Regions from separate parts of the Streptomyces sp. 11-1-2 genome, predicted to be linked through region 1. Evidence: riboswitches for the same ligand, from Rfam matches in the RefSeq annotation. Region 1 holds a riboswitch; each other region holds the start of a gene.
What was found. A riboswitch is a leader RNA that binds a small molecule or an ion and turns the genes downstream of it on or off. The one in region 1 is predicted to bind cobalamin.
Positions count from the first base shown of each region.

Region 1 (7,469 bases):
TCGACTCCTTCACGGTGGAGGAACTGGACTGACACGGCGGAGGGAGCGAGCGCGCGGACACACCTCCGCGACCCGGCTCCCTCCGCCAACCCCCACCTCCGGTAAGCCCCTCCCCCTCGCGCCAGGGCCACCCTTCCCTTGGCGGCCGGGCAGTCCGTGGACAAAGATCGGCGTGTGATGGGAGCAGCCGACCGGAGGGGACCGCGGATGTATCACACCTGGATGCGGTACTTCACGCCCAGCCCGGCCCATCACCGGCTCGGCCTGGTGTGTCTGGGTGTCGGCCTCCAGCACGGCGCCCTGCCCGTCGTCGGCCCGCGCATCCTGGACCACCATGTGGCGGTGGTCATCAGCGCGGGCCGCGGATGGTTCCGCGGCGCGGACGGCCGCCGCCGCACCGTCACGGCGCCCGCGCTGCTCTGGCTCACCCCGGGTGTCACCCACCACTACGCCCCGGACCCGGACACCGGATGGGACGAGGCGTTCGTCGACTTCACCGGACCGGCCACCGCCGCCTACGCCGACCTGGGCTATCTCGACGCGGACGGCCCCGTGGTCGCGCTCACCGACACCGCCACCGCCCGTAGCGCCATCGGCCGGATCGCCCGCGCCGCGCGCCAGGGCAATCCGTTCCTGGAGGTCGAGACCGCGGCCGCCGTCCATGAACTCCTCGTCGCCCTCCGCCGCGTCCGCGCCGACACCGGCGCCGACGGACATCCGGTGCTCCAGGCCCTGGCCCGGGACGCCTTCCAGCCGCTCTCGGTGACCGAACACGCCGCCCGGCACGGCATGACACCGGCCGAACTGCGCACCGCGGTACGCCGCGGCGCGGGGTGCAGCCCCAAGGACTACCTCCTCGGCATCCGGCTGGGCCGCGCCAAGGAACTCCTCGTCGGCACCGAACTGCCGGTGGCCGCCATCGCCCGCCGCGTCGGCTACGACGATCCCGCCTACTTCAGCAGACTGTTCGCCCGCCGAGTGGGCACCGCACCGGTCCACTTCCGCGAGCAGCAGTGCCGCTCGGTCCCCGGCGGCTTCACCGACCGCATCCCCGACCCCAGCCGTCCACCGACGATCCCGCTGTCCGCACCGGCGGACGACGGTCGGCGCGGCGGCGGATGACCGGACGCGGCCTTGGGCCGGCCGGACGGCTGCGAGGAGCGGCTTCCGCCATTGGGGGGACGGTAGGCCGCGATTGCCCTGCCAAAGGGGCACCATGCATGCGAAGCCGGTCATATCCGGCGGCAGATTCTCAGCAAGGAGTTCCCATGCGTATCCGGACCGCCCTGTCCACGCTCGCCCTCACCGCCGCGTCCCTCGCCGTCGGCGCGGGCGGCGCCATCGCGGACGACGCGCCCGATGTCACAGTCAACAACTCCAGCAGCACGGCCTTCCCCGGCGTGTGCGCCAGCAACCAGTTCTCCTTCGTCACCGTCCCGGTCAATCTGGCGGGCGGGTCGGACTCCGGCGCGTGCTGACCCCCTGAGCTCGCTGATGGACGGGGTGCGGCCGGTGCACGGCCCGGGCGGCACCGGTCGTACCCTCGGCCATCGCGTGTTCCAATTCACCATCCCGAATACCGGACCGCCCCCTGCACACCGCCGGACGGCCCCGTAGGCTGGCTGGTGCAGCTGGTTCGCCCCGTCCGCCAGGCGGGATGCGTCGTAAGAGGGAACCCGGTGGGAATCCGGGACTGCCCCGCAGCGGTGAGCGGGAACGACCGCCGTCATACGCACTGGGTCCGGTGAGAGGGCCTGGGAAGCGACGGCCACTAGGTGTCCTCCTCCAAGAGGACGCGCCCGTGAGTCCGAAGACCTGCCATCTGCCCGCGTACGGACGATTCGTGCGCGGACATCTCGGTGACCTCGAGGGCGGGTCGGCGTACATACCAGGCAGTTGGCCGCGCTTTTGCCGCGCGAGACCGAAAGCCCGGTGTGTCACCCTTCGCGCTCTCCTCCCGTCGCCGGGATCTCAGGGATTCATCTCGCGAAGGAGATCTCCGTGACACCGAAGTCCGCAGCCGCGGCAGCACGAGCCACCGTGTACGGCTACCCCCGCCAGGGCCCCAACCGGGAACTGAAGAGGGCGATCGAGGGCTACTGGAAGGGCCGCGTCACCGCCGACGCGCTCAGGGCCACCGCCGCCCAACTGCGCAGCACCACCTGGCGGCAGCTGGCCGGGGCGGGTATCGACGAAGTTCCCACGGGTGACTTCTCGTACTACGACCACGTGCTGGACACCACCGTCATGGTCGGGGCGATCCCCGACCGCCACCGGGACGCCGTCGCGGCCGATCCGCTCGACGGCTACTTCGCCATGGCGCGGGGCACGCAGGACGTCGCGCCGCTGGAGATGACCAAGTGGTTCGACACCAACTACCACTATCTGGTTCCGGAGCTGGGTCCGGACACGGTGTTCGCGGCCGACTCCGCCAAGCAGGTCGCGGAGCTGACGGAAGCCCTCGGCCTCGGCCTGGCGGCACGGCCGGTCCTGGTCGGGCCCGTCACCTATCTCCTGCTCGCCAAGCCCGCCCCCGGCGCGCCCGCGGACTTCGAGCCGCTCACCCTCCTGGACCGCCTGCTTCCGGTGTACGCCGAGGTCCTGGCCGATCTGCGGGCGGCGGGTGCCGAGTGGGTGCAGCTCGACGAGCCCGCCCTGGTCCAGGACCGCACGCCGGCCGAACTGAACTCCGCCGGCCGCGCCTACCGCGATCTCGGCGCCCTCACCGACCGCCCGAAGCTGCTGGTCGCGACGTACTTCGACCGCCTCGGCGAGGCCCTGCCCATGCTGGCCAAGGCCCCGGTCGAGGGGCTGGCGCTGGACTTCACGGAGGCCGCCGCCGCGAATCTGGACGCGCTGGCCGCCGTCGGCGGGCTGCCCCGCAAGCGGCTGATCGCCGGTGTCGTCAACGGCCGCAACATCTGGGTCAACGATCTGGAGAAGTCCCTGGCCAGGCTCGGCACCCTGCTGGGTCTTGCCGACCGGGTCGATGTGGCCGCCTCCTGCTCGCTGCTGCACGTCCCCCTCGACGCGGCGGCCGAGCGGGACATCGAACCGCAGATCCAGCGCTGGCTGGCCTTCGCCCGGCAGAAGACCACGGAGATCGTCACCCTCGCCAGGGGCCTGGCCCGCGGCACCGATGCGATCACCGCCGAACTGGCCGCGAACCGGGCCGCCCTCGCCTCCCGCGCCAACTCCCCCATCACCCGCGACCCGGCCGTCCGCGCCCGCACCGGCGCGGTCACCGAGGCCGACGCCCGCCGCTCCCAGCCGTACGCCGAACGCGCCGCGGCCCAGCGCGCCCACCTCCGCCTGCCGCTGCTGCCGACCACCACCATCGGCTCCTTCCCCCAGACCGGCGAACTGCGCACCGCCCGCGCCGACCTGCGCGGGGGCCGGATCGACACGGCCGGGTACGAGGAGCGCGTCAAGGCCGAGATCCAGGAGGTGATCTCCTTCCAGGAGAAGACCGGCCTGGATGTGCTGGTGCACGGCGAGGCCGAGCGCAACGACATGGTCCAGTACTTCGCCGAGCAGCTCACCGGCTATCTCGCCACGCAGCACGGCTGGGTGCAGTCCTACGGCACCCGCTACGTCCGCCCGCCGATCCTGGCCGGTGACATCTCGCGCCCCGAGCCGATGACGGTGCGCTGGACGGCCTATGCCCAGTCCCTCACCGACCGCCCGGTCAAGGGCATGCTCACCGGCCCGGTCACCATGCTCGCCTGGTCCTTCGTCCGCGACGACCAGCCCCTCGGCGACACCGCCCGCCAGGTCGCCCTCGCCCTGCGCGACGAGGTGGGCGACCTGGAGGCGGCCGGGACCTCGGTCATCCAGGTGGACGAACCCGCTCTGCGCGAGACCCTTCCGCTGCGCGCCGAGGACCGGCCCGGCTATCTGTCCTGGGCGACCGAAGCCTTCCGCCTCACCACCGGAGGCGTACGGCCCGGCACCCAGATCCACACCCATATGTGCTACGCCGAGTTCGGCGACATCGTCCAGGCGATCGACGACCTCGACGCCGATGTCATCAGCCTGGAGGCCGCCCGCTCCCATATGCAGGTGGCCCGCGAGCTCGCCGCCCATGGCTATCCGCGCGAGGCCGGGCCCGGTGTGTACGACATCCACTCCCCCCGCGTGCCCAGCGCGCTGGAGGCGGCGGAACTGCTGCGCACCGGCCTCAAGGCCATCCCCGCCGAGCGGCTGTGGGTCAACCCCGACTGCGGCCTGAAGACCCGCGGCTGGCCCGAGACCCGCTCCTCACTGCGGAACCTGGTCACGGCGGCCCGTACGGTCCGCGGTGAGCTGCCCGCGTCCTGACCCGGACGACCGGCCGGGGCCGGAGCGCCGCGCGCTCCGGCCCCGGTGCCGAACGCCGAACGCCGACGCCGGACGTGGTCAGGCGGCTGTCACACCGGACAGGGGACGCCGACGGTGGGCCTCGTCCTTCCGCCAGGCCCCGGGCGTGACGCCTTCCCTGGCCGAAAAGGCACGACTCAACGCGCTCCCGGTGTCGTAGCCGACCCTGACCGCGATCTCCTGGACACTCAGCGGCGTCTCCCGGAGCAGCACCTTCACCCGGTACATGCGCCATGAGGTGAGGTAGCCGAGCGGGGTATCCCCCGTTTTCTCCTTGAACGAGGCGGCGAACGCCGAGCGTGACATCCCCGCCTTGCGGGCGAGTTCGTCGACCGTCCACGGATGGGCCAGATCCGCGTGCAACTCCCGCATGGCGACGGCCAGCCGGGGGTCTCGCAGTGCGGCGATCCAGCCGACGGTGCCGCCCCCGACATCGGCGCAACAGGTCCGTAGTGCCTGGACGAAGAGCACGTCGGACAGCCGGCTCATGATGAAGCCACCGCCGAGCCCGCCTGCCGCGCTCTCCCTCGCGATGAGGTCGAACGTGGTGCGCAGGAGGTGGCTGGAGGCGTGGTCCAGGTTCAGCCGGAACAACGGCGGCAGCAGCGCGAAGAGCGGTTCGGCCGCCACGGCGTCGAAGGCGAACCGGCTGGACACGATCTGCGTCAGCTCACCGTCGCCCCCGACCCGCGCCGCGTTGCCGGGAGCCTGGGAGACCAGTCCGTCGCAGTCGACGACCTCGCTGCCCGTGGTGTCCTGAAGGGTGAATCTCATGCCCGCGCGGACCAGGAAGCAGTCGTTGGCCTCCAGCCATTGCGGCCCGGCGAGCGTGTCCGCGACGAGCCGGCAGGAACCACTGGAGATCAGCACCAGCCGGGCGAGGTCCCGGGGAGGGAACGAGATGCCCCACGGCGCATGGGCGTCCACCCGCACATACCGCGCGTCCTCGATCTTCATGGTGGCGAGAAGGTCGTCGACGGGATCCATCTCCACCCTCCTGGACGATCTGCGCTAAACCGCGGACGCCAGGATACATATCGTCCAGCCGGGCCGCCCTATCGTGGAGATGACCCGAGAACAAAGGAGGGGAAATGCGAACGTTTCAGATTGATACGGGCGGCGACCTGATCGCCCCGGCCACGCGTCCGGTGCCGACTCCGTCGGCGGGTGAAGTTCTGGTCCGCGTGAAAGCCAGCTCCATCAACGCGCGCGACCTGCTCATCGTCTCCGGCAGGTATCCCATCGAGGTTCCGCCGGGGCGTATCCCGCTCTCCGACGGCGCGGGCGTCGTGGAGGCGGTCGGGGACGGGGTTTCGCGGTTCCGGGTGGGGGATCGCGTCGTGAGCACCTTCCATCCGACCTGGCTGTACGGTCGGTTCCCCGAGTGGGGGGAGCTCCACGGGACGCAGCGCGATGGATGGCTCACCGAATACATCGCCCTCGACGAGCAGAGCCTGGTCGCCGTGCCGGACCAGCTCTCCTTCGAGGAAGCGGCCACGCTTCCGTGCGCCGCGCTCACCGCGTGGTCGGCGGTGAGCGGAGTCGGCCCGGGCGATGCGCTCCTGGTCCAGGGCTCGGGCGGGGTGTCGGTCTTCGCGCTGCAGTTCGCCCGTCTGGCCGGCGCGCGTGTGCTCGCCACGACCTCCAGCGATGAGAAGGCCCGACGGCTCGGCACGCTCGGCGCCTCCGATGTCGTCAACTACGTCAGCACACCGGAGTGGGGCGCACAGGTGCGGGCGCTCACCGGCGGCGGTGCCGACCGTGTCGTCGAGATCGGCGGCGCCGGAACGCTCGCTCAGTCCATCGAGGCCGTCGCCCACGGCGGGCAGATCGCCCTCGTCGGCAATCTCGCGTCGGGCAGCGGGATGGATGTGATGCGATTCTTCCGCCGCGCCGCCACGCTCAGGTCGATCAGCGTCGGCAGCCGGAGCGACTTCGAGCGGATGAACAAGGTCATCGGCCAGCACCGGCTGCGGCCCGTCATCGACCGTGTCGTCCCCTTCGACCAGGCGCCGGAGGCGTTCGCCCACTTCGAGAAGGGGCCACGCTTCGGCAAGGTCGTCATCAGCCACTGACCACGTACGGCCACAAAGGCACGGGTCATGGGCGCGGAGCGGCGGTGCGGGCGCCGGTGACGCGCAGGAGGTCGAGCTTGCCCGCATCGCTGCTTCCGGTCGCCGCCGTGTAGGTGACCATGCGCAGGTCCGCGCCGGGGACGACGAGGACATCGCAGTCCAGGTGGATGTCGCCGGCCTCCGGATGCCGGATCGTCTTCCGGTCGCTCGTGTGCTGGGCGGCGGTCGTCCTGGTGGCCCAGTAGTGCGCGAAAGCTTCGGACTCCGCCCGCAGTTCCCCCACCAGGCGCTGGAGCCGGCCGTCGGCGGGGTAGCGGGAGGTGGCGTCCTTGAGGTCGGCGACGATCGAGGCTTCGAAGGTGTCCTGCCCGCGCGCGGGCCGGATGTGAAGTGTCGCGGCGCGGGCGGCGCCGCTGCCGAACAGGGCGCGGGCCAGGTTGCGTTCGGCGGCCGGGAGGACGGCGGGGTCGCCGTGCAGGGCGCTCCACATGGCGTTCCACCACACCAGGGTCCAGTCGGCGGTGAACACCCCGATCGGGACGTCGCCCAGGCGCGCGGCGAGCCGTTGGATGCCCGGGGGCACATGGGCGTTGACCGTCCCGTCGCGCGGCGGCAGGAGCCCGGCGCTCCGGTAGAACTGGTCGCGCTCGGCGCGGGAGAGCTGGAGGGCGCGGGCGAGGGCGCCGACGACCTGGTCCGAGGGGTTCTTCGCGCGCCCCTGTTCCAGGCGCAGGATGTAGTCGACGGAGAGCCCGGCCAGCTGTGCGAGCTCCTCGCGGCGCAGCCCCGGGGCGCGGCGGCCGGCCGTCGGGGCGAAGCCGGCGTCGGCCGGGGAGAGGCGGTCGCGCCAGGCGCGCAGGAGCGCGGCGAAGTCGGAGCCGGAGGAAGCCATGGCTTCATTCTCGCCGCGCGGCGCCGGATGAGCCTGGGTACTGCCAGTCCTAGTGACGCGGACGGCACTGGCCGGCGGGCGCGGAGGCGGCGAGCGTGGAGCCGCCGCGCCCGAGCCGGGCGCCATCGGCCGACCAGTGAAGG
Region 1 covers NZ_CP022545.1:10,036,718-10,044,186, reverse strand. The annotation lists gene CGL27_RS43140 (endo-alpha-N-acetylgalactosaminidase family protein) at 1-32, shown strand, start outside; gene CGL27_RS43135 (AraC family transcriptional regulator) at 208-1,122, shown strand; gene CGL27_RS43130 (hypothetical protein) at 1,269-1,478, shown strand; cobalamin riboswitch at 1,616-1,838, shown strand; gene metE (5-methyltetrahydropteroyltriglutamate--homocysteine S-methyltransferase) at 2,002-4,320, shown strand; gene CGL27_RS43120 (AraC family transcriptional regulator) at 4,399-5,346, opposite strand; gene CGL27_RS43115 (NAD(P)-dependent alcohol dehydrogenase) at 5,451-6,434, shown strand; gene CGL27_RS43110 (helix-turn-helix transcriptional regulator) at 6,460-7,326, opposite strand.

Region 2 (7,469 bases), 6.8 Mb from region 1:
GAGATCGCGCTTGACCTGCTCCCAGCCCTCGCGTGCGGCCTCCTCGCTGGAAGCCATGTCGCGCTGGACCCACGACCAGCCCTCGCCCATCTTGTGCCATGCGACGGTCCCCCCTTCGCCCGAGTCGCCGAGGACGCGCAGCGCACGCTCCTCACCGACCCGCCATTTCGCGGACTTTACAAATTGGAATACACCGACCGGCCAGTTTTGGTTCCATGCCCGCAGCGCCAGCCCGAACGCCGCGGTCGACTTGCCCTTGCCCTGACCGGTGTGGACGAACACGAGCGGACGGTTGCGGCGCTGGCGGGTGGTCAGCCCGTCGTCCGGGACGACGGTCGGTTGTCCTTGCGGCATCAGGCGGCCCTCCGAGGGTTCGATACGGTTCGTACATCGCGCACCAGCGCGGTCACGCTGTCCGCGCGCAGCTCGTCGAGCGTCACCGGCGTGGCCCGCAGTTCGCGGGCGAGCGCGCCCGCCAGCCCCAGCCGCACCGGCCCCGACTCGCAGTCCACGACCACCGAGGCGACCCCGTCGCCCGCGAGCATCCGCGCCGCGCGCCCGGCCCGCTCGACCGGCGTGGGCCCGCCGGCCCGCTTCGCCTCCGTGGCCCGTCCGTCGGTCACCACGACCAGCAGCGGACGGCGTGAGGGATCCCGCAGCCGCTCCACCCGCAGCACCTCCCGGGCCTTCAACAGCCCGGCCGCCAGCGGCGTACGGCCGCCGGTCGGCAGCCGCTCCAGCCGCACGGCCGCCGCGTCCACCGACGAGGTGGGCGGCAGCGCCAGCTCGGCGTCCGCGCCCCGGAAGGTGATCAGCCCGACCTTGTCCCGCCGCTGGTAGGCGTCCAGCAGCAGTGACAGCACCGCGCCCTTGATCGCGCTCATCCGTGTCCGCGCGGCCATCGAGCCCGACGCGTCCACCACGAACAGCACGAGATTGCCCTCCCGGCCCTCGCGCACCGCCTCGCGCAGATCGTCCCGGCGCACCAGGAGCCCGGGACCGCGCCGCCCGCGCGCCCGCTGATGCGGGGCGGCCGCCCGGACGGTCGCCGTCAGATGCAGCGCGGAGAGCGTCCCCCGCGGGCGGCGCGCCCCGGTGGTGCGGCCGTGCGCGCTGCGGGCGCGCGACCGACGCCCGGCCGCGCCCTCGCCCAGACCGGGGACGTCGAGCCGCCGGGTGCGGAACGGCTCGGCGGCGCCCACGGCCGCCCGCTCACCGCCGGCTCCGCCGGTACCTTCGTCCGCTTCCGCCGCCCCGTCGTCGCCATCGGCCCGGGCGGAGTCGGTCTCGCGGTCGGCCGTCTCGTGCTCACCGGTGCGCTGGTCGGGGACGGACGGCTCGGGCGCGGCGGGCGGCGCCTGCTCCCCGGCCCCGTCGCCCGTGTCCTTCTGGGGCCCGCCTCCGGGGTTCTCGGGGCCGCCCGGGCCGTCCGGCCCGTCGTCCGGGCTGTCGGGGCCCTCCGGGTCCGGGTCCGGCTCCGGCTCCGGCTCGTCCTCCTCGAACTGCCGGAGGATCTCGTCGAGTTTGTCCTCGTCGAGCCCCGGCGCGTCGAACGGAGCCCGCCGCCGGCGGTGGGGGAGCGACAGCAGCGCCGCCCCCCGTACGTCCTCGGTCCGCACATCGGTGCGGTCCGCCCAGGCGGCCAGCGCGGTCGCCGTACGGGCCGTCACGATGTCCGCGCGCATCCCGTCCACCTCGAACCCGGCGCACACCGCCGCGATCTGCCGCAGCGCGCGATCGCCCAGCCCCACCCGCGGCAGCAGGGCGCGCGCCGCCGCGATGCGCTCCCGCAGGGCGTCCTCGTCCGCCGCCCAGCGCGCCGCGAACCCCTCGGGGTCCTCGTCGTACGCCAGCCGCCGCCGCACCACCTCGACCCGCTCATCGGTGTCCCGGGACGCCGCGACCTCCACTGTGAGACCGAAGCGGTCCAGCAACTGCGGCCGCAGCTCGCCCTCTTCCGGGTTCATGGTGCCCACCAGCAGGAAGCGCGCCGCATGCCGTACGGACACCCCCTCGCGCTCCACGTAGGAGGCGCCCATGGCGGCCGCGTCGAGCAGCAGGTCGATCAGATGGTCGTGGAGCAGGTTGACCTCGTCGACGTAGAGCACCCCGCGGTGGGCGTCCGCGAGCAGTCCGGGCTCGAACGCCTTCACCCCGTCCGACAGCGCCCGCTCGATGTCGAGGGCGCCGACCAGGCGGTCCTCGGAGGCGCCCACGGGCAGTTCGACCATCCGCGCGGGACGCGCCTCGCCGGTGTCCGGCTCATGAGGGCCGTCCGGGCAGGACGGGTCGGGCGCGGCCGGATCGCAGGAGAACCGGCACCCGGCCACCACGTCGACCGCGGGCAGCAGCGCCGCGATCGCTCTTACGGCGGTGCTCTTGGCCGTGCCCTTCTCCCCGCGCACCAGAACGCCGCCCACGGCGGGGGAGACGGCGTTGAGGAGCAGGGCGAGCCGCAGACCGTCCATGCCGACGATCGCGCTGAAGGGGTAGGTGGTGGTCACGCGGCGGTACCTCCTGGTGTGCGTGGGCGTCCCGGTCCGGTGTCGGTGTGGGTGTCGGGGTTCATCACGACGTCCCTGCTGGCGCCCCCGGAGGGACGAATGGCAGCCCCTCCGGGACGCCCTTCTCGATGAGCCGCAGCAGTGCGTCGGTGTCGGCGTGCTCCTCGATCAGGTCGCCGAGCCGGTCGAGTTGCTCCTCGCGCAGCTCGCCGAAGCGGGTGTCCGGCGCCGGTACGAACGCCCGGCCCGCCGCGGCGGCCACCCGGCGCAGGAACGCCCGCCGGAAGCCGTCGCTCTCCAGCGAGCCGTGCCAGTGCGTGCCCCACACCGAGCCCACCCGGCAGCCGTCCAGGAAGGGCTCCTCGGCCCCGTCGAGCAGCTCGGCGACCCCGTGGTGGATCTCGTAGCCCTCCACCCGCTCACCGAGGGCCTCGCCCACCGGCCGGGCCAGGGTCTTCTCCGCCGCGAACCGCACCCGCACCGGCAGCAGCCCGAGCCCGGCGACCGTCCCGGCCTTCGACTCGACCTCATCCTCGATGCGCTCCCCGAGCACCTGGAAGCCGCCGCAGACGCCCAGCACCGGACGGCCCTCGGCGGCCCGCCGGGCGATCGCGTCGGCGAGCCCGCGCTCACGCAGCCACTCCAGCGCCCTTACGGTGCCCCGGGTGCCCGGCAGCACCACCAGATCGGCGTCGGCCAGCTCCTCGGGCCGGTCCACGAACCGCACGACCACGCCCGGTTCGGCCGCCAGCGCGTCCACGTCCGTGAAGTTGGACATCAGCGGCACGGCGGCCACCGCGATCCGCAGGACGTCCGCGCCGTAAGGGGGCGCCACGACGCTCTCCCGCACCGTGCCGCGCAGCGACACCCGCAGCCCGTCCTCCTCGTCGATCCCCAGCCCGTGGGCGAACGGGAGCACACCGACGGTCGGGCGCCCGGTGAGGTCGCGCAGCATCTCCAGACCGGGCTCCAGAAGGCTCACATCGCCGCGGAACTTGTTCACCAGATAGGCGGACACATGCCGTTGGTCCGCCGCCGACAGCAGCGCGGTGGTGCCGAAGAAGGACGCGAAGACGCCACCGCGGTCGATGTCCCCGACCACCACGACCGGAAGCCCGGCGGCGCGCGCCAGCCCCATGTTGACGATGTCGGTGCGGCGCAGATTGATCTCGGCCGGACTGCCCGCGCCCTCGCAGATCACCGCGTCATGGGTGCGCCGCAGCTCCTCCAGGCACTCCGTGACGGTCCCCAGCAGCGCCTCCCGCCCCGAGGGCCGCGTCCGCCCGGGGGAGGCCGCGCCCGACGGCGGGTGCGCCGCGGGCCCCGACCGCCCGAAGTACCCGCGCGCGCTCAGCTCGCCCACCGGCTTGCCCAGCAGCACCACTTGGCTGCTGCGGTCGCTGCCCGGCTTCAACAGGACCGGGTTCATCAGCGCGCTCGGCTCGACGCGCGCGGCGGCGGCCTGCATGGCCTGCGCCCGCCCGATCTCCGCCCCCTCCCGGGTGACGAAGGAGTTGAGCGACATGTTCTGCGCCTTGAAGGGGGCCACGCTGACGCCCTTACGGGCGAGCCATCGGCAGATCCCGGCCGTCACGATGCTCTTGCCCGCGTCGGAGGTCGTGCCCGCGACGAGCAGTCCCCCGCCCCGCGCCCCGGAACCGTCCGTGCCGCCCTTACCGCGTATCCCGCTCATCCGCCGCCCCCTTCAGCGGCCCGGGGCCGCCCCGTCAACGCCCTCAGGACCGGCCGGGCCGCCACGGACACCCCGAGCGCCAGGACGCCGACGCGCCGCGACAGCCGTATCGCCCGCTCGATGTCGGCCGACTCCACCGGCCGCCCGCCGGAGTTGAGCACCGGCCGGTGCTCGACCCGGCCGCCGTACGTGAGGGTGCCGCCCAGCCGTACGCCGAGCGCGCCCGCGAAGGATGCCTCCACGGGGCCCGCGTTGGGGCTCGGATGGCGCCGGCCGTCGCGCCGCCAGGCGCGCCGCGCACCGCGCGGATCGGGGCCGGAGAGGGTCGCCAGGGCCGCCGTAAGGCGCGCACCGGGCCAGCCGGCCACATCGTCCAGACGGGCCGCCGCCCAGCCGAACCGCCGGTAGCGCGGCGACTTGTGGCCCACTATGGCGTCCAGGGTGTTGACGGCGCGGAAGCCGATGAGCCCCGGCACGCCGCCCACGGCCCCCCACACCAGCGCGCCCACGACGGCGTCGGAGGTGTTCTCGGCGACCGATTCGACGACCGCGCGGGCGATCTGCGGCCCGTCCAGCGCCTGCGGATCGCGCCCGCACAGATGCGGCAGCCGCTCCCGGGCGACCTCCAGGTCCCCCGCGGCCAGGGCCCCGCCGATGGCCCGTGCCTCACGGCCCAGCGTCGTACCGCCCAGCACGGCCCAGGTGGCGGCGGCGGTCAGCGCGACCTCCGCGCCACCGCGCCCGCCGAGGGCCCGTACGGCGCGGGTCAGCAGCGCGGCACCGGCGGCCGCGCCGCCCGCGCACAACGCGGTGTGCAGGGCCCCGTAACCGCGGTGGTCACGCCACAGCCGGCGCTCGGCGGCCGCGGCGGCGCGCCCGAAGGCGGCGACCGGATGTCCGCGGCGCGGATCGCCCGTGGCGAGATCACCGAGGAAGCCGAGGGCCGCGCCGCACGCGAACGAGGCGTGGTCGGCACACATCCGTCAGCCCGCCGTCACGCCTCGGCGCGACGATACGTAACCAAAGGGGCCAGGTGGGCCGAAGGGGCCGGAAGAGCCAGTGGGGACAGAGGAAGCTGGCGGCGTGGCCGTGCCGGGCATGGCGGTATGTCCTCACTCAGGGTCCGCGCCCTGGTTCGACGTGACCGGCGGTGAAAGTCTCCTGGCTCCCGGATCCGCACCCCTCCCGGTCTTCCAGCCCCGCGTACGAAAGCAACCGTACGGTCGAGCCGTGACCCCATACAGGCGATGGGAGAGTGCTCCCCGGTGACAGTGGCGGGACCGCGCCGGATTCTCACCGGCTTCCTCTCCTGCCGCCGTTTGGCTCGGGAAGTCCACCATGGGCCGCGAATGGCCGTCAACTCGCATATGACCCATGACGCCCGAGTGTGCCGAGCCCCACAGACGCGGCCGCACACGAGGCGGCCGCCGGACGGTCGGCGCTGGTCAGCGCCACCATCCGGCGGCCGGTGGGTCGATGAGGACGCAAGCCTCAGGCGACGATCAGATAGATGCCGTACGCCACGGCCGCGGCGCACAGCGCGAAGCAGGTGTACGCGCCGGTGCGAGCGAGCGCGGAGGCGCCGACCGTGCCACCGGACACGGCGGCCGCGGCGCCCTGCTCCGGCGCGGCCTTACGGGACGTCCCGAGGATGCCCAGGGTGAAGACGCCCACCATGCCGACCGTCACCACGAGGCTGACGCCGAAGACCTGGCCGAGTGCCGCCCAGTCGATGCTCATAATTCCGTGGCTCCTTAGCGGGTGGTGCTGCTCGCGACGGCGGGGGTGGGGGTCTGCTCGGGCGTGCGCTCGGCGATGCCGCCCTCGGGGGCGGTCTCCACCGCGCTCTCGGGGGCGGAAAGCTTCGCACCCGCGGGCGGCGGGGCCACGGACCGCAGGGCGGCCGTGACGGCGCCCACCGGCTCGTGTGCGCCGACCTCGTTGACGTTGGTGTGGTCCACGGGCTTGCGGCGCGACAGCGCCCAGATCGCCCCGCAGGCCAGGACGGCGAGCACGGCCACCGCCGTGATCCCCGCGTTCCCCTGGTCGGCCAGCAGCGCGGCGCCGCCCGCCACCAGGCCCGCGGCCGGGAGGGTCAGCACCCAGGCGAGCACCATGCGGCCGGCGGTCGACCAGCGCACCACCGCGCCCTTACGGCCGACACCCGCACCCATGACGGCGCCGGAGCAGACCTGGGTGGTGGACAGCGCGAAGCCGATGTGGGAGGAGGCCAGGATGACGGTCGCGGCGCCGGTCTGGGCGGCGAAGCCCTGCGGCGGCTGGATGTCGGTGATGCCCTTGCCCATGGTGCGGATGATGCGCCAGCCGCCCAGGTAGGTGCCGAGCGCGATGGCCAGGCCCGCCGAGACGATGACCCACAGCGGCGGGTCGGAGTCGGGCGCCACCACGCCCCCGGTGACCAGCGCCAGGGTGATCACGCCCATCGTCTTCTGGGCGTCGTTGGTGCCGTGGGCCAGGGAGACCAGAGCGGCCGAGGCGATCTGCCCCGCGCGGTAGCCCTTCGCGGTGTCCTCCGAAGAGCGGTCGCGGCCGAGCCGGTAGGTGAGCCGGGTGGCGGCCACCGTGGCGATGCCGGCCACGACCGGCGCGGCGACGGCGGGGATCAGGACCTTCATGACGATCGCGTCGCCGTTGACCCCGTCCAGGCCGACGGAGACCACGGTGGCGCCGATCAGGCCGCCGAACAGGGCGTGCGAGGAGCTGGAGGGGAGCCCGGCGAGCCAGGTCACCAGATTCCACAGGATCGCCCCGACCAGCCCCGCGAAGATCACTTCTGGTCGGATACCGGAGTCCTCGTCGATGATCCCGCCGGAGATGGTCTTGGCCACCTCCACGGAGAGGAACGCGCCGACGAGATTGAGGACGGCCGACATCGCCACCGCCACCCTGGGACCGAGTGCTCCCGTGGAGATGGTGGTGGCCATGGCGTTAGCCGTGTCGTGGAAGCCGTTCGTGAAGTCGAACACCAAGGCCGTGACGATCACGATCCCGATGAGAAGCGTGATGTGTTCCATACACCCGGTCAATCAGTTCGAAGGTCGTTAGTGGCACGGTGAACGTAAGGAAACAGGGTGAACGGAAGATGAACTGAGTGGGGCATCAGGGTGACGTGGTTGCGGGAGTGCTACAGCCTGATGAATTCAAGTCTACTTTCCCATGTCGTACGGGAGTTGAGCCTCGATCGAGGACCGTCGGAGGAGGCCCCGGGACCGGCCCCGCGGCCGCCCGCCGTTCACCCTCGTTCACCCACA
Region 2 covers NZ_CP022545.1:3,196,826-3,204,294, reverse strand. The annotation lists gene cobO (cob(I)yrinic acid a,c-diamide adenosyltransferase) at 1-354, opposite strand, end outside; gene CGL27_RS13430 (putative cobaltochelatase) at 354-2,504, opposite strand; gene CGL27_RS13425 (cobyric acid synthase) at 2,569-4,197, opposite strand; gene CGL27_RS13420 (cobalamin biosynthesis protein) at 4,194-5,177, opposite strand; cobalamin riboswitch at 5,331-5,551, opposite strand; gene CGL27_RS13415 (hypothetical protein) at 5,689-5,937, opposite strand; gene CGL27_RS13410 (inorganic phosphate transporter) at 5,952-7,232, opposite strand.
Region 2: linked by a shared signal. The riboswitch ahead of CGL27_RS13420 (cobalamin biosynthesis protein) and the one ahead of metE (5-methyltetrahydropteroyltriglutamate--homocysteine S-methyltransferase) in region 1 are both predicted to bind cobalamin.

Region 3 (7,469 bases), 190 kb from region 1:
CCTCCTCCGAGCCCCTTCTGATGGTCTCGACCAACCGCCCGTGGTTGACGCTTGTGTAAGAGGGCCGGCCGAGTTCACCCCGGAGGTTGAGGAAGCGTTCGATCTCCTCGTGCAGCGTGTTGATCATCGGAATCATCAGCGACACGCGCGCGACTTCGGCGATCGCCACGTGCAGCAGCCGGTTCGCTTCGTTCAGGTCGGGACGTGAGGTGTTCGCCGCTACGGTCGCCGCGCTGAGTGCGTCCAGGCGATCCTCGCCCCCGTCGTGGTCCCCCTGGCGATGTACATCGGACTCTCCCCCCAGGCGGCGATGGTCTCCTTCATGATCGGGGACTCGGTCACCAACACCACGCCCATCAACGCCTACTTCGTCCTGGACCTGGGATTCCTCCAGCAGTTCCGGAAGAGCGCGGGCATCGGCACCATGCTCTCCTTCACGGTTCCCGTGGCTCTCGCCGTACTGGTCTCGTGGTCGTCCTTCTTCGCCCTCTGGTACGCCCTCGGAATTCCGCTCGGCCCAGGGGTGCCCGTCAGATGAGCCCCTGCCGCCCGTCCCGCCGATTCCCCGCGGACAACGGGCGCCCGATGACCGAAAGGAAGCCGCGAACGGCTGTCACGACATGACGGCTTCAGCTCCTCGCACGGCTCGGCAACACCGAGCCCACCCCCGCATCACGTCAGAACGGAAGAGTCACGCACTATGGGCAGCATCGCCATCATTGGCGCAGGAAACGTCGGCCAGGCAATCGCCGGTCATATGTCCTTCAAGGGAGATGACGTACGGATCTTCGACAGGTGGGGCCGCGACCTTGAACCGATCAAGGCCAACGACGGCATCGACATGACCGGCGACGTGGAGGGCCACGGCACACCCTCGGTGCTGACGACCGACCCCGGGCACGCCGTCAGCGGCGCCGAGGTGGTCATCGTCGCCGCGCCCGCCTTCGCCCACGCCTACCTGTCCAAGGAACTCGCGTCCGTCCTCGAGCCGGACCAACTCGTCCTCTTCCAGCCGGGCGTGCTCGGCAGCGGCGTCGAGCTCGCGCGCATGTTCGCGCTCGCCGGCCGGCAGCCCTGCCTCATCGCGGAGACGCCGACCAGTCTGTACACCTGCCGGCTGCGCCGTCCCGCGCATGTCTACATCGGGGCGATCAAGCACGCCGTCCCGCTGGCCGCCGTACCCAGTGCGGACACGCCCCGGGCCCTCGACATCCTGCGGACGTACTTCGGCGACCGGTACGTGCCGGACGAGGACGCGCTGACTGTCGGGCTCAACAACTGCAACCCCATCTACCACGTTCCGCCGGCGGTGCTGAACTTCAAGACGGTCGAAGACGCCGACTGCCACCCGCTGCACAGCCTGGTGACCCCGCGCATCGCCGAGGTCATCGACGCGCTGGACCGCGAACGCCTTGCCCTGGCGGACGCCCTCGGAGTGAAGGCGGCCAGCTTCTGGGACTTCCTCAACACCGCCTACGAGGTGACCGAGGGCAGCTTCGTGGAGCGCATCGTGCAGGGCTATGGCCGTCAGGGATTCCCCGAACCCGACTCGATCAAGCACCGGTACTTCACCGAAGACATCCCCTTCGGACTGGTCATCTGGAGTTCGCTGGCCGCGCAGATCGGACTCGCCCTGCCCCTGACCGACTCGTTCATCGCCTTGAGCGGGCCCCTGCGCGGACAGGACTTCGTGGCCGGCGGCCGCACAGCGCAGAAACTGGGCCTGCTCGGCTCCGACGTCGACGGCATCCGCGCCGCGTTCATCGACGGCGTGGTGTAGACGTGCGCCACACGCCGTGATCCGCCGCACGTCTTCGCGGGCGCCATGCTCATGCCGTGCTCCACCCGGTGGTCCGGGTCGGATGTCCTGGAATGCGAGAGGGCCCCCGGATGGTTCCGCGGGCCCTCGTGCGCCTGAGGCATCGTCAGTGCGTGGCGGTCGCCACCGCCCGGCCCTCATCGGCCGTCGCGGGCTTGGGATTCAGCAACCGCTCGGCAAGCTCGCCGAACAGGAGACCGAAACCACCCCACAGGACGACCTGCATGGCCAGAGCGGACAACCGGAATCGCCACAACACGGTGGCGGGGAAGTCCCCCGGCACCTCGTTGACCACGGGAAGGAAGGCATACGCCAGCCCGATCACCACGGCGAAAGCGGCCACCGCGGCCACGGTCGCGTACCAGGTACCCAGCCTCGGGGCGAGCCGCTTGCCCACAATGGTGGCGCCCACCGCGAGGAGCACGCTGAGCAGCATCATCAGGAAGTACAGCGTCGTGCGCTTGCCGATGGTGTCGCCGTTGCCGACCGCGGGCGGGTTGGCCGGGTACTTCAGGAACGGCACCACGTAGACCGCGAGCAGCGCGCAGCCGGACAGCAGCAGCGCGGTGGCCCGCGGGGTGAAGCGGCCGACGCGGCCCAGGGCGACGCAGTACGCGAGGGCGGCGATACCGCCGAAGGCGATCCCGTAGACCAGGACACCGGTGGCCAGCCCGGCCGTGGACTGCACACCACGCGAGACCAGCTCGACCTCGTGCTCATGCGCGGGGGCGTGGGCCCCCTCGAAACTGATCGCGCGGTCGACGCTCGGCTCACCGAGGAAGTAGGCGGCGACCAGGGCGAGCACGCCGGCCCCCAGACCGGCGAGCATGCCCCGGACGAGCAGATTTCTTACCATTGCGGAGTTCATGAGTGTGCGGCGTCCCTCGCGTCAGTGGCAGGGGAAGCCGAGCAGATGACGGGCGTCATGCACCCACTCATGGACGTTCTCACCGGAGACGACCGCGGTGGCGCCCTGCTCGGCACCGACGAAATACAGCAGGACCAGCATCAGAATGCCGAAGAAAACCGCCCACGGAGCTATCGCCTTCAGCGGCAGCGTGGCAGGCAGTTCGGGCGTGGTGGCTGTGGGCTGCGCGACATGCTGCGCCATGGCCAGGGCCTCCTTAAGGGAGTTCGCGTCCCATCTCGGTGGAGCACAGGACGACGGCTACGGGTCTGACTCACGAGAGACCCCGTCCGGGACCTCTCGCTCACAGTGGCGCGACCGTGCCGGATTCCCACCGGCTTCCGTCTTACCGTCGTCGATATCGCACCGACCGTACCGCGTGTCGGGTTCATGGCCAAGACCAGCCACCTGGCGAGACGCTGCGCTGGGGTGCCTGAGGACGGTGCGGGAGCCGGGGCCTGCCCCCGGGCAGGCCCTAAAGTCGCGGCATGCGTCCGTCCGCCGAAAAGCGGCAGGCCCGCGCGGCGGACGCCCCCACCGCTGCGATGACCGGCGCATGAGCGGGTGCTCGACACGTCTTGCCCACGATGTGCTGATGCAGGTGATGCGCACCGGTCTTGGCTCCCTCCCGGACGACACCCCGTGACGGACGTGATCCGCCGAGCCCTGACCGGCCGAGCCGCCCGGACCACGCCGCTGCTGGTCGTCTGCGCCCAGCTCCCGGTCACCCACTGGGCGGGCAACCGGCTCGATCTGCGCCGCTCGATGACCATCGGGCTGCTTCTCATCGCCGCCGGTTTCGCGGTGGTGGCCGCCGCGCGCCCTGCCGCCTGGACGGGCACGGTCGGATTGCTGCCCGCCGCGGGCTACGTCGTGCTGCTCACCCTCGGCCAGATGCTGGTCGTCCCGGCCGCCCGCGCCTGGGTGCCCGACCTCGCCGAGAACGGTCGGCTCAGCCTCTACACCGGCGCGCTGTCCTCCGTCTCCGGCCTGATCGTCCTCATCGGCAGCTCGGCCACCGGCGCCCTGCTCGACCTGGGCCTCCCGCCCGCCGCCCCCTGGCTCGTCCTCGCGGCCGTCCCGGCCCTCGCGGTGACACTGCTGCCCCGCCGCCCGAATCAGCCCAGGGTGAGCAGTTCCTCGTAGAAGCCGCCGAACTCCCGTTCCCGGTCGACGAGGTGGATCTCCTGGATCCAGTGGCAGCGGCGTCCGGCCTTGTCGGTGCGCCGCAGCGGGGTGTCGTTGTCGGGCGTGATGTACGACTCCACGCGCGCGCCGTCGATCGTCTCGTGCGGGAACTCCCCGACCAGGTGGCCGGCGTGCCAGCCGCCCAGCTCCCATCCGGCCTCGGTGGCCAGCCGCTCGACCTCGGCGTGCAACCGCTTCCCGGTGATCTCCGGGTCGCTCTCGAAGAACCGCTTGCCTGCGTCGAAGACCTTGGGCAGATCGTCCCGCAGCCGGTGCTTGACCGGGTCGTCGCCGAGGACGAAGGTCCGGCCGAAGTCGGCCTCGTACTCTTCGAAGATCGGCCCGAGGTCGGCGAATACGATGTCGTCCGTGCCGATCACCCGGTCCGGCGGATTCTCCCGGTATGGCAGGAGCGTGTTCGGCCCCGAGCGCACGATCCGCTTGTGCCAGTGCCGGGTCGTGCCGAACAGCTCGTTCGCCAGGTCCCGGATCCGGTCGCTGACCGCCCGCTCCCCCTCGCCCGGCGCCACCAGCCCGCGCCCCTCGATCTCCGCGAAGAGCCGTACGGCCTTCGCCTGGGCATCCAGCAACCGTTCCGCGCGCGTGGGTTCGTCGTCCGCCATGGGCCCGACGGTAGGCCGCTAGATCGTTTCCCGGCAACCGAATTAGGCAGTCCTCAGTCGGCCCGGCCAGTCGCCGCCACCGTCACGCCCAGGCCGATCATCGCGAGGCCGCCCGCCCCGCCGACCATCGAAAGGCGGCGGTCCGAGCGGGCGAACCAGGAGCGGGCCGCCGAGGCGCCCAGACCCCACAGGGTGTCCGTGACCAGGCCGATGGTGATCGGGACCAGGCCCAACACCATCATCTGGACGGGAACATGACCCACCGAGTGGTCGACGAACTGCGGTAGCACCGCCGCGAAGAAGACGATGCCCTTCGGGTTGGTGACGCCCACCAAAATGCCGTCCAGAATCGAACGCAGATCACCACGCCGCTCACCGGCCGGAGCGTCCATGTTCGCCACGCGCATCTCCCTGCGGTGCCGGAACGCCTGCACACCCAGGTAGACGAGATACGCCGCTCCCGCCAGCTTCACGCCCATGAACAGCGCCACCGAGCTCTCCACCAGCGCGCCGAGGCCCCAGGCCACGGCGATCACCAGGGCGTAGCAGCCGATCACATTGCCGAGGACCGTCGCGAGCGCCGTGCGGCGGCCGTGTGCGAGGGCCCTGCCGACCACGAACAGCACACTCGGCCCCGGGATCACGATCACCAAGAGCGACATCGCCGCGAACGTGAGAACACTCTCCGTGGACACCACGTGTCCGCCACCTCCTGAATCGCTCCGTCCAGGGGACATACAAACAGATGGTGGGTTGTCCGCTCCAGACTCAGGCCCCCGGCCGGGGCTCGCAAGAAAGGGGCCCCGGCCGGCGAGCCGGCTGCTTACGGCTGAGCGCTGGACACGGGCGCGTTGAGGTTCTCGTGGACCGCGCGGGCGATGCCCTCGATGTTGGCGATGCCATCGTCCATCGTGGCGTTGTCCTGCGAGAGCACCGTGATCGTGTAGTCGTGGTCGCCGCCGGTGAAGGCGCCGAGGCTGTGCACACGCCAGCCGTTCGTGGCCCGCTCCAGCCAGCCGTTCTTCACATGCACCTGGGCGTCGCTCGGCGCGCCGGCCGGGGTGCCCCAGCGCTGCGAGGGGATGACCTCGGCCGTCAGCTTCAGGATGTAGGCGCGGGAGTCATCGCTGAGCACCGGGTTGGTGTGGGTCACCAGTTGGAGGAGCTTTTCCTCGTCGTTCGCGGTGATCTGGGTGAGCCCCCAGTGGCCCTCGCTGTCGAGGGTGGTGTTGGTCATTCCCGCGGCCTGCAGGAACCCGTTGATCTTGTCCGCCCCGAGCTGCTTCCACAGCGCGGTGGTGGCGTCGTTGTCGGACTCTGTGATCATGGCGGTGGCATGATCCTTCTCCTCCTGTGTCAGGGCGCGATTGTCCTTCTGCGCGTCCCACAGCAGGGTGCTGAGCACGGTCACCTTGACCGTGCTCGCGGAGTCGAAGTGCCGGTCCGCATCCAGAGTGCAGGTGGTGTTCGTGGTGCGGTCGTGGAGGCTGATCGCCGTGGTGGCGGCGGAGCCCTCCAGCGCCGAATTGATGTCCTCGGAGAGCTTGTCGGCGAGTTCCGGCCGGTCCGAGGTGCAGATCGCCGCCTGCGGGGTGGCCGCGTGAGCCGACCCCACCGAGGCGATCGTCGGCACGAGCACCCCGGCGGCCAGCACCGCTCTTGTCGCCAGGGTGGTACGGGGAGGCTGGGTTATTCGTCGGTGTCGACCCATGGTGCGCTTGTCCATTCGTTCGTGGGGCAGTTGGACACGCGGTGCCTGCGCTCCGTTGCGAAGACATCCGGTGCTCCGACCCTGGATGACGAGCCGGAGGCGGGTGAGGTTCACGAACGCGTCCGAGTCTCACAAGATCGCTCCACAATAGGCACCGCGCCCGGGCGGGCCGGGCGCGGTGCGGCAGACGAACTGGGCGGCGACGGCCAGGACGGCGAAGAACATCGAGCCGCCCGGCTTCCACAGCCGACCCCGGCCCGGCTTCCACTGCCGACCCGGGACCCGGTCAGCGCTGAATGGCCGTGAGGAAGTCTCCGAGGGCTCGCGCGACGGCGCCGGGGGCTTCCGCGGGGAGCAGGTGGCCGGCGTCCGGGACAGTCGTCAGGGTCGCGTGCGGGATGTGGGGCAAGAGGTGTTCGCGCAAGATGTGCGGCGGCTCAACCACGTCGTTCTCCGCGGCCAGCACCGTCACCGGGACCTCGATACGCCGTGCGGCATCGGTGATGTCCCGCGCGATTCCGTGCAGGGGCCACTCCTGCCGGGCCTCGGCACCGGCGGCGAGGCTGTCGCGCTCCGCGGTGGCCCGCACTGCCTCGGGCAGCGGTGTGGCGGTCAGGACGTGGTCGAGGGCGTGCCCCACCGTCTCGGCCGAGTCATAGGCGTGTGACAGGCCCTGCCGGTACTCCTCGGTCACCATGGCGGGCGGCTGGGGCGGCGCGGGCGCGACGAGCACCAGGCCGACCAGGCCGGCCGGTCGGCGGGCCGCGACGAGCTGGCCCGCCTTGCCGCCCATCGAATGGCCGACGAGGACGAACGGCCCCGACACGCGCTCCTCGATCACACGGACGAGATCGTCGGCGAGCTGGTCGAGGTGATAGGGGCCGGGCAGCGCCCGCGAGGTGCCCCAGCCGCGCTGGTCGAAGCGGACCGTCGCCTGCCCGGGCGGCAGGTGGCCGATCACACCGTTCCAGGTGTCGGCGGAGCCGCCCCAGTAGTGGGCGAACACCAGCGTCGGGCCGGTATCGCCCCCGACTCGCACGTCGAGCGACCCGCCCGCCACGGGAACTCTCGTTGTCATTTCCATCATCTTCGCGCCTTCCCTGTCGGCCACGGAAGGCGACTCCGTCATCCTGCCGCAGCTCTGAACCAGTAACCTGACCTGCCGATCAGGCTCGGAATCGACCGTAGGCGAGGGGGTGTCCACTCCTTGACGGAAAGGAA
Region 3 covers NZ_CP022545.1:10,225,924-10,233,392, reverse strand. The annotation lists gene CGL27_RS52670 (FCD domain-containing protein) at 1-247, opposite strand, end outside; gene CGL27_RS43795 (AbgT family transporter) at 251-538, shown strand; gene CGL27_RS43790 (NAD/NADP octopine/nopaline dehydrogenase family protein) at 701-1,780, shown strand; gene CGL27_RS43785 (CbtA family protein) at 1,926-2,687, opposite strand; gene CGL27_RS43780 (CbtB-domain containing protein) at 2,709-2,930, opposite strand; cobalamin riboswitch at 2,968-3,112, opposite strand; partial or broken gene CGL27_RS43775 (MFS transporter) at 3,417-3,872, shown strand; gene CGL27_RS43770 (M24 family metallopeptidase) at 3,845-4,537, opposite strand; gene CGL27_RS43765 (LysE family translocator) at 4,591-5,235, opposite strand; gene CGL27_RS43760 (serine hydrolase) at 5,361-6,248, opposite strand; gene CGL27_RS43755 (alpha/beta hydrolase) at 6,535-7,326, opposite strand.
Region 3: linked by a shared signal. The riboswitch ahead of CGL27_RS43780 (CbtB-domain containing protein) and the one ahead of metE (5-methyltetrahydropteroyltriglutamate--homocysteine S-methyltransferase) in region 1 are both predicted to bind cobalamin.

Region 4 (7,469 bases), 970 kb from region 1:
TTCTACGCCGACGGCGTGACCGCGACCGGAATCGACACGATCACCACCGAAGCCGGCGTGGCGAAGATGAGCCTGTACAACAACTTCTCCTCCAAGTCCGATCTCGTCAGGGCCTATCTCGACGCCCGGCACGAGGAGTGGCTCGCGCTGTACGCGTCACGGCTGGAGCAGACCCAGAACCCCCGCGACGGCGTCCTCGCGGCCTTCGACGCCTACGCCGATCACGCGGCGTTCGCCTACGAGCGCGGCTTTCGCGGCTGCGGACTGCTCAACGCGGCCGCCGAGCTGCCCGCCGGAGACGAGGGGCGGAGTGTCGTACGCCGCCACAAGGAGGAGGTCGAGCGCCTGATCGCCGGGCACCTCGAAGAGCTGCTGCCCGACCGCCCCGACGATGTGCGCACCATGGCGGAGCATCTGTCGTTCCTGCTGGAGGGCGCGATGGCGCGGGCCGGCCTGGAAGGCGACGACAACCGGCTGCGGCACGCCCGCGCGATGGCGGCGGCCCTGCTGGACAGGCTGTGAGGCGGCCCACCGGACACGGCGCCCGTTCGGCGGGCGCCGGATCGTTGTGCGTGCTCGCCGCCTCCGTGCTGTGGGGCACCACCGGCACCGCGTCGACCTTCGCCCCGGGCGTCGGGCCCCTCGCCATCGGCGCCGTCGCCATGGGCCTGGGCGGACTGCTCCAAGCCCTGGTCGCCGCCCCCCGCATCGCCCGTCAGGCCCCGCGGCTGCGTGCGCGGCGCGGCACCGTACTGCTCGGCGCGTTCGCGGTCGCGGTCTACCCCTTGGCGTTCTACAGCTCGATGCACCTGGCCGGAGTGGCGGTGGGAACGGTGGTGTCGATCGGCATGGCACCACTGGCCTCAGCCGTGATCGAACGCGTCATGGACCGGCGCCGGCTGACGCGCCGCTGGACACTCGGCGCCACCCTGGGCCTCCTGGGCACCCTCATGCTGTGCGCGGCCCAAGCCACTCAGGACCCCGGCGACCGGGGGCAGCCATCCATGGCCGCCACGATGCTCGGCGTAGGGCTGGGCCTCATCGCGGCCACGACCTACGCCCTCTACTCCTGGGCGGCGCACCGGCTGATCACCCACGGCATCGTCTCCCGCGCGGCGATGGGCACGGTCTTCGGCTTGGGCGGACTGCTCCTGGTGCCCGTCCTCCTGGTCACCGGCGCGCCACTCCTGGACTCCGGGTCCAATCTGGCCGTCGGTGCCTACATGGCGGTGGTGCCCATGTTCACCGGCTACGTCCTGTTCGGCTGGGGACTGGCGCATGTGCCCGCGAGCACGGCGACCACGCTCTCCCTGCTCGAACCGGCCGTCGCCGCCGTCCTCGCCGTGCTGGTCATCGGCGAACGGCTGCCCGCCGTGGGCTGGACCGGCATCGCGCTCGTCCTCGCCTGCCTGGCCGTCCTCACCGCCCCCACAGCCGTCTCCAGGCGGCGCCGACAGCGGCCGGAAGGCGTGCCGCCACAGCGCACAGTGGCGGAGCACACGGTTGCTCAGCCAGGCCCGGGGCGGGTGCCGTAGCGGAGTCCGTCGACGAGCGGGGCGGGCGGCGAACGCTCCGCCGCCCGCCCCATCACTCCGCGGCGGAAAACCGCTCCGCCAGGTCGCGATGCCGGTCCGCGGCCAGCTTCGCCCGGGCCGTGCTGATGGTCGATCCGGGCATCCGCCCCAGCCGTTCGAGCTCGTCGGCGAAGCGCGGATGCTCCAGCCGCGCGTACTCACGGCAGGCAAGGCAGGTGACGTTCTCCGGACGCGGAGAGGTCATCGCGTACGGCGCCCGCATCCCGCATCCGGTGGCGATGCGGCTCGGCAGGTCACCGGCCAGGCCGAAGGTGGACGCCATCATGTCGCGGACGGCGGCGACGCCTCGGACGACCTTCGACTCGACATGGATATGCGGATCGTCCCCGCCCATGCGCCCCCCTGCCCCGGCGACTTGACGGGCCGGGGATGCTCCCGGCCGCCCGCGGACCGCAGGAGGAGTCTGCCATGTGCCCGGTGCGCCACCGCCGATGCGCCCGCCGGTTCAGGTCGCGGTCGCGGCCGCCGCCGCACGGCCCGCGGCGCGGCCCGAGAACAGGCAGCCGCCGAGGAAGGTGCCTTCCAGGGAGCGGTAGCCGTGCACTCCCCCGCCGCCGAAGCCCGAGACCTCACCGGCCGCGTACAGACCGGTGATCGGGTTGCCGGAGGCGTCCAGGACGCGGCCGGAGAGGTCGGTCTGGAGGCCGCCGAGGGTCTTGCGGGTGAGAATGTTGAGGCGCACGGCGATCAGCGGTCCGGCGGACGGGTCCAGGATCCGGTGTGCGGGGGCGGTGCGGCTGAGTGTGTCCCCGGGGTAGGCGAGCGCGTTGCGGATGCCCATGACCTGGACGTCCTTGGTGTACGGGTTGGCGATCTCGCGGTCGCGGGCCTCGACCTGCCGGGTGAGGTCCGCCAGGTCGATGAGGTTGTCGCCGGTCAACTTGTTCATGCCCGCGACCAGTTGGGGCAGGGTGTTGGCGACGACGAAGTCCTCGCCCTTGTCCCGGAACCGCTGGATCGGCTCGGGTGTCTGCCAGATGCGGGAGAGGAGTTGCAGGATGTCCTTGTTGGTCAGGTCCGGGTTCTGCTCGGAGCCCGAGAGCGCGAACTCCTTGGCGATGATCTTCTGGGTGGTGACGAACCAGGAGTAGTCATAGCCGGTGGCGGTGATCGTCCCGAGGGTGTGCAGGGTGTCGTAGCCCGGGATGTCGGGGGTGGCGAAGCGCTTGCCCTTCGCGTCGAACCACATCGACGAGGGGCCCGGCAGAATGCGGATGCCGTGGCCCGGCCAGATCGGGGCGTAGTTCCTGAGGCCCTCGGTGTAGTGCCACATGCGGTCGGGGTTGACGATCCGTCCGCCCGCCTTCTCGGTGATCGCCAGCATCCGACCGTCCACATACGCCGGGACGCCGGTGACCATGAACTTCGGCGGTGAGCCGAGCCGGTCGGGCCAGTTCCGCCGTACGAGATCGTGGTTGGCGCCGATACCGCCGGAGGTGACGATCACCACCGGGGCGTTGAGCTCGAATTGGCCCACCACGGTGCGCGAGGTGGGCTTGCCGCGGGCGGCGTCGCTCGGCTCCAGGATCGCGCCGCTGACCCCGGTGACGGCACCGCCGGTGACCACCAGATCGTCCACCCGGTGCCGGAACTTGAAGGTCACCCGCCCGTCCTTCGCGGCGGCCCGCACCTTCTTCTCGAACGGCTCGACCACGGCCGGACCGGTGCCCCAGGTGACGTGGAAGCGCGGCACCGAGTTGCCGTGCCCGTCCGCCAGGCCGCCGCCGCGCTCGGCCCAGCCGACGATCGGGAACCACTGCACGCCGAGCCCGTGCAGCCAGGACCGCTTCTCCCCGGCCGCGAAGTCCACGTACGCCTCGGCCCATTTGCGGGCCCAGTAGTCCTGGCCGCCGGGATCGGAGACGCCGCGGTCGAAGCCGGCCGTGCCGAGCCAGTCCTGCCAGGCCAGTTCGTGGGAGTCCTTGACGCCCATCAACCGCTGTTCCTCGGAGTCCACGAAGAACAGGCCGCCGAAGGACCAGAACGCCTGGCCGCCGAGGTTGCTCTCGGGCTCCTGGTCGAGGAGGAGCACCTTGCGTCCCGCGGCCGTCAGTTCCGCCGTGGCGACCAGCCCGGCGAGCCCGCCGCCGACCACGATGGCGTCCGCCTCCGAGGACGCCCCGGAGGCGGCGAAGGCCGGACCCGCCGCCTGGGCCAGCGCGGCGCCGGCGAGCACACCGCCCGCAGCCGTCAGGGCACGGCGGCGGCTGATCCCGGCCAGCGAGGCGGCGTTCTCTGTGGAGTTCTCCATGGGCGGCCTTCCGGAAGGGGGTTCGGAGGGTGCGGGAGATGCGCAGGGGGTTGCCGCGACGGCAACATGTTACCGACGGTAGCCCACAGGGTGCGGGGCCGCCAGACTCCTGCTCCCGATGAGCAACTCCCGGAAGCCGTAGGGCACTTCGGCTGGTCAGCGCCCACCGGATGACGGCTCGGGCGAGGCGCGCCGCCGTGGCGAGAAGGCGTACAGATCGAGGATGTCGGGCAGCGGCGCCACACCGGGGCCGCCCGCCGTGACCCAGGCCACGACGTCCTCTGTCGCCTCCGGGTCGTTGACCAGGCCGAGCCACACCGGCCTGCCCCCGGCGGCACGTCCGGCCGCCGACGGCTGCACCACGATCACATTGGCCTGATCGCAGACGTCCAGACACCCGGAGACGCGTACGGGCGCCTCCTCACCGAGCCGTGCGATCTGTGCCGCATGGTCGATTCCGGTCACCTTGGGGCTGCCGCAACAGCAGTCCCGGCATACGGTCACCCGGCATGGCACCGGGTCGGTCGGCCTGACAGGCATGCCGCATCACCCTCCTCCGGGGAAGTCCGCCCCGGTTTCCGTCGAGGAGGCGACCGCGTGAGTCTCCTGGCTCTCGGGTCGATGCTCGTCCCGGCCTTCCCACCCGCGCGTACGGGCAGTGGCCTGTTCGGGATCCGCTCGCCGATCACAGTGGCGGCACCGCGCCGGATTCACACCGGCTTCCTCGTTCCGCCGTCGCCTTTGTCGCCCGGCATCATCGCATCCCGGGCACCGCCACACCACGTGGCCCCCGCTCCCGCGAGCGCCACGGGCGGCTGGACGTCAGTTGTGGCGGGCCGCCACCCCCGCGAGGATTTCGCCCAGGCCCTGGCGGGTGGCCGCCAGCACCACGCGGTCGTGCGGCCGCAGGACATAGCCGGGGTGCAGATCCCACACCAGGGAGGGCGCCTGGGTGGCGCCGTCGTAAGGAGGCGCCGCGGCGAGGTCGCGTTGCCGGTCGGCGGGTTCCGCCGCGTCCAGTGCGATCACCCGCCAGGCGCCCGGTGCGAACGCCTCGGCGACGGTACGCCCCTCCAGTTGCGGATGCCCGGCGACATGCAGGGCGGCGAAGAGCAGCACTCTGCGCTCGACCGGTATGGCGCCCAGGATCTGACGTCCCATCATCGCCCCGGCGAACGCCGGGGCCGCCAGGCTGGAGACGCTGCGGCTGCGGGTGAGGGCCCGCGGATGGGCCGCGCGCAGTGTGCGGTAGACGGCGGTGGCGAAGCGGTCGTCGTACAGGCGCAGCGCCACCCGCAGCCGGGGCTTGACCGAGCGGGCGTACAGCGTCGCCTCCAGGTTGGTGGTGTCGACGCTGGTCAGGGCGAGCAGGGAGTGTGCCCGCTGGATCTTGGCGGCCTCCAGGACGCCCTCCTGCGTGACATCGCCGATGACCGTCGGCACCCCCAGTCTGCGGGCCAGCGGGATGCCGCGCGCTCCGGGGTCCTCTTCCACGCACACCACGGGGATGTCCATCTCCCGGAGTCTGGCCAGCACCCGGGTGCCGACCTTGCCGAGCCCGAGCAGCACGACGTGGCCGGAGAGGCCGCGCGGAGGGCGGCGCAGCGCGGAGGCGGTGCGGAAGGTGCCCAGCGCCTCGAGCGCGGCGGCCACCAGGACGGGCAGCATGAGCAGTCCGGTCAGCCCGGACAGCAGTTGGAGGACCTTGCGTCCGGTGGGCTCGTCGAGCGCCGGGTCGTCGATGGCCAGCACGTCCAGCACCGTGAGGTAGGCGGCGCGGAGCAGACCGGCTCCGGTGAACTGCCAGGAGGCGATGGTGAGGGCGAGCACGGCGATCGCCATTCCGGCGACGGACCAGCGCAGTCGGCGGGAGAACAGCGAGGCGAGGGGCAGTCTGCGAGTGCCGAGCCGCCGTGGCGGCAGCGGTGGGCCGGTGGCGGAGACGGCCTCGAGCACCACCGTGTCGCGTCCGGTGGCGGCGGCCACCTCCTCGTCTCCGGGCAGCAGCTTGGGCCCTTCGTCCCCGCTGCTGTCGGAGCCCTCGCTGCCGCCGGGGTCGCTGGTGGTGGACGAGAGCAGGGCGAGGGTGCACAGCCCCGGGCGGGCCACCTCGTCGGGGCCGGGCGGGGTGCGCTCGGCCGCGCGCAGCAGCAGCCCGTCGGCCTGGAGCACTTTGCTGGTGCCCGCTACGGCGGTGGCCGCCAGCGCGGGGGCCGCGGTGTCGGCGTCCGACAGTACGGTGGTGGTGGCGTCCAGCTCCGCCGCGTCCATACCGGGATCGGCCACCCGCGCCGCCTCGTCGAGGAGTTCCTCCAGATGCTGGCCGAGCTTGCGGTTGTAGAGCCGGATCACCAGCCGCAGCCGGGGGTTGAGGCGGCGGGCGCGCAGTGCGGCGTGGATGTTGGCCTCGTCGTCGTCATGGACCAGGGCGAGCGCGGTCGCGTGCTCCGCACCCGCCTCGGTCAGCACCTCTTCGTCGAGCGCCGGGACCTCCATGACCCGCACTCCCCCGTCCGCAGCGGGGTCGTCCGCGGCTTGCCTGGGCAGCGGGATCCGTCCGACGGCCGCGCTGAACCGGCCGAAGAACGCGGAGGTACGGCCGCCCTGCCGCCATCCCGCCACCTGCTGCCCCGCCGGGTCCGCCACGGGCGTGCCGCCGGGGATGACGACCGTCACCCGTGTCCGGTAGACGTAGTAAAGCTCGGCGGCGAGGCGGTGGGCGAGCGCGTCGTCACCGCAGACGACCATGTGGGCCGTCCCCGAGGGGGACGGCGGGTCCGAGGTGGAGGTGGAGAACACGACGGCGAAGCCCCCCGTTGGTCCGTGATGCCGTGGGTCGTCCGGGCGGGGTAAGGCGGCCGCGGTCTCCGGCGGCCGGCACCCGCGCTCCGGCGGTCATGATCAGACCGTACCTGGTGGGCCGCCCAAGGGAGTTGGGCGCCGGGGGCCGGCGACCGGACGGCCCGTCCGCTCACTCCGGCGGGGCTCCGCAGCGCGCACAGCGGGCGAAGGGCGCGGTGTCCTGGATCGCGCCGCAGTCGGCGCAGACCCGATCCAGCCAGCAGGCGGGCTCCCCGCCCTCGGGCTCGGCGGGCGCCGGGTCCGGGTCGGGATCCCGGTTCGCCGTCGCCCGGTTCGCCGTCGCCCGGTCCGGGTCGCCGGGTCGAGCCGTGCCGCTCATCGTGTACGCCTCCCTGTCCGGACCGTACGCGAGTCCATCCGCCGACCCTCCACCCGTGGCTCCGTCCCGGGAAGCGGCCCAGCCATAGATCCGATCTCTCCTGCGCCAATGCCCCCTGACGGGACGTAATAGCGCCCGACCCCTCCCCAGTTATCGGATGACTCGGTAACGTATCCGCCTCGGGAGGCAACGATGCCGAGATCTTACCGACGCTCCGCTGTGGCATTTCTGCTCTGCGGCGTCCTGGCCATGACGCTCTTCATCACCGGGCCCGCGCAGGCGAAGGACTCCGCCTGGACCGTGCGCGGCCCCTCACCCCACTCCGGTCCCCTCGCGCAACTGCGGCTCGACGGAGCCTCGGGAGCGCTGACGCTCCAGGTGTCCCGGGGCGGACGGACGGTGGTCGAGCCCTCACCCGTGGGCATCGTCACCGAACGGGCGG
Region 4 covers NZ_CP022545.1:11,007,875-11,015,343, reverse strand. The annotation lists gene CGL27_RS46835 (TetR/AcrR family transcriptional regulator) at 1-522, shown strand, start outside; gene CGL27_RS46830 (DMT family transporter) at 519-1,535, shown strand; gene CGL27_RS46825 (hypothetical protein) at 1,588-1,929, opposite strand; gene CGL27_RS46820 (FAD-binding dehydrogenase) at 2,041-3,846, opposite strand; gene CGL27_RS46815 (hypothetical protein) at 4,003-4,386, opposite strand; cobalamin riboswitch at 4,446-4,575, opposite strand; gene CGL27_RS46810 (NAD-binding protein) at 4,669-6,594, opposite strand; gene CGL27_RS46805 (hypothetical protein) at 6,818-7,027, opposite strand; gene CGL27_RS46800 (glycoside hydrolase family 97 protein) at 7,220-7,469, shown strand, end outside.
Region 4: linked by a shared signal. The riboswitch ahead of CGL27_RS46815 (hypothetical protein) and the one ahead of metE (5-methyltetrahydropteroyltriglutamate--homocysteine S-methyltransferase) in region 1 are both predicted to bind cobalamin.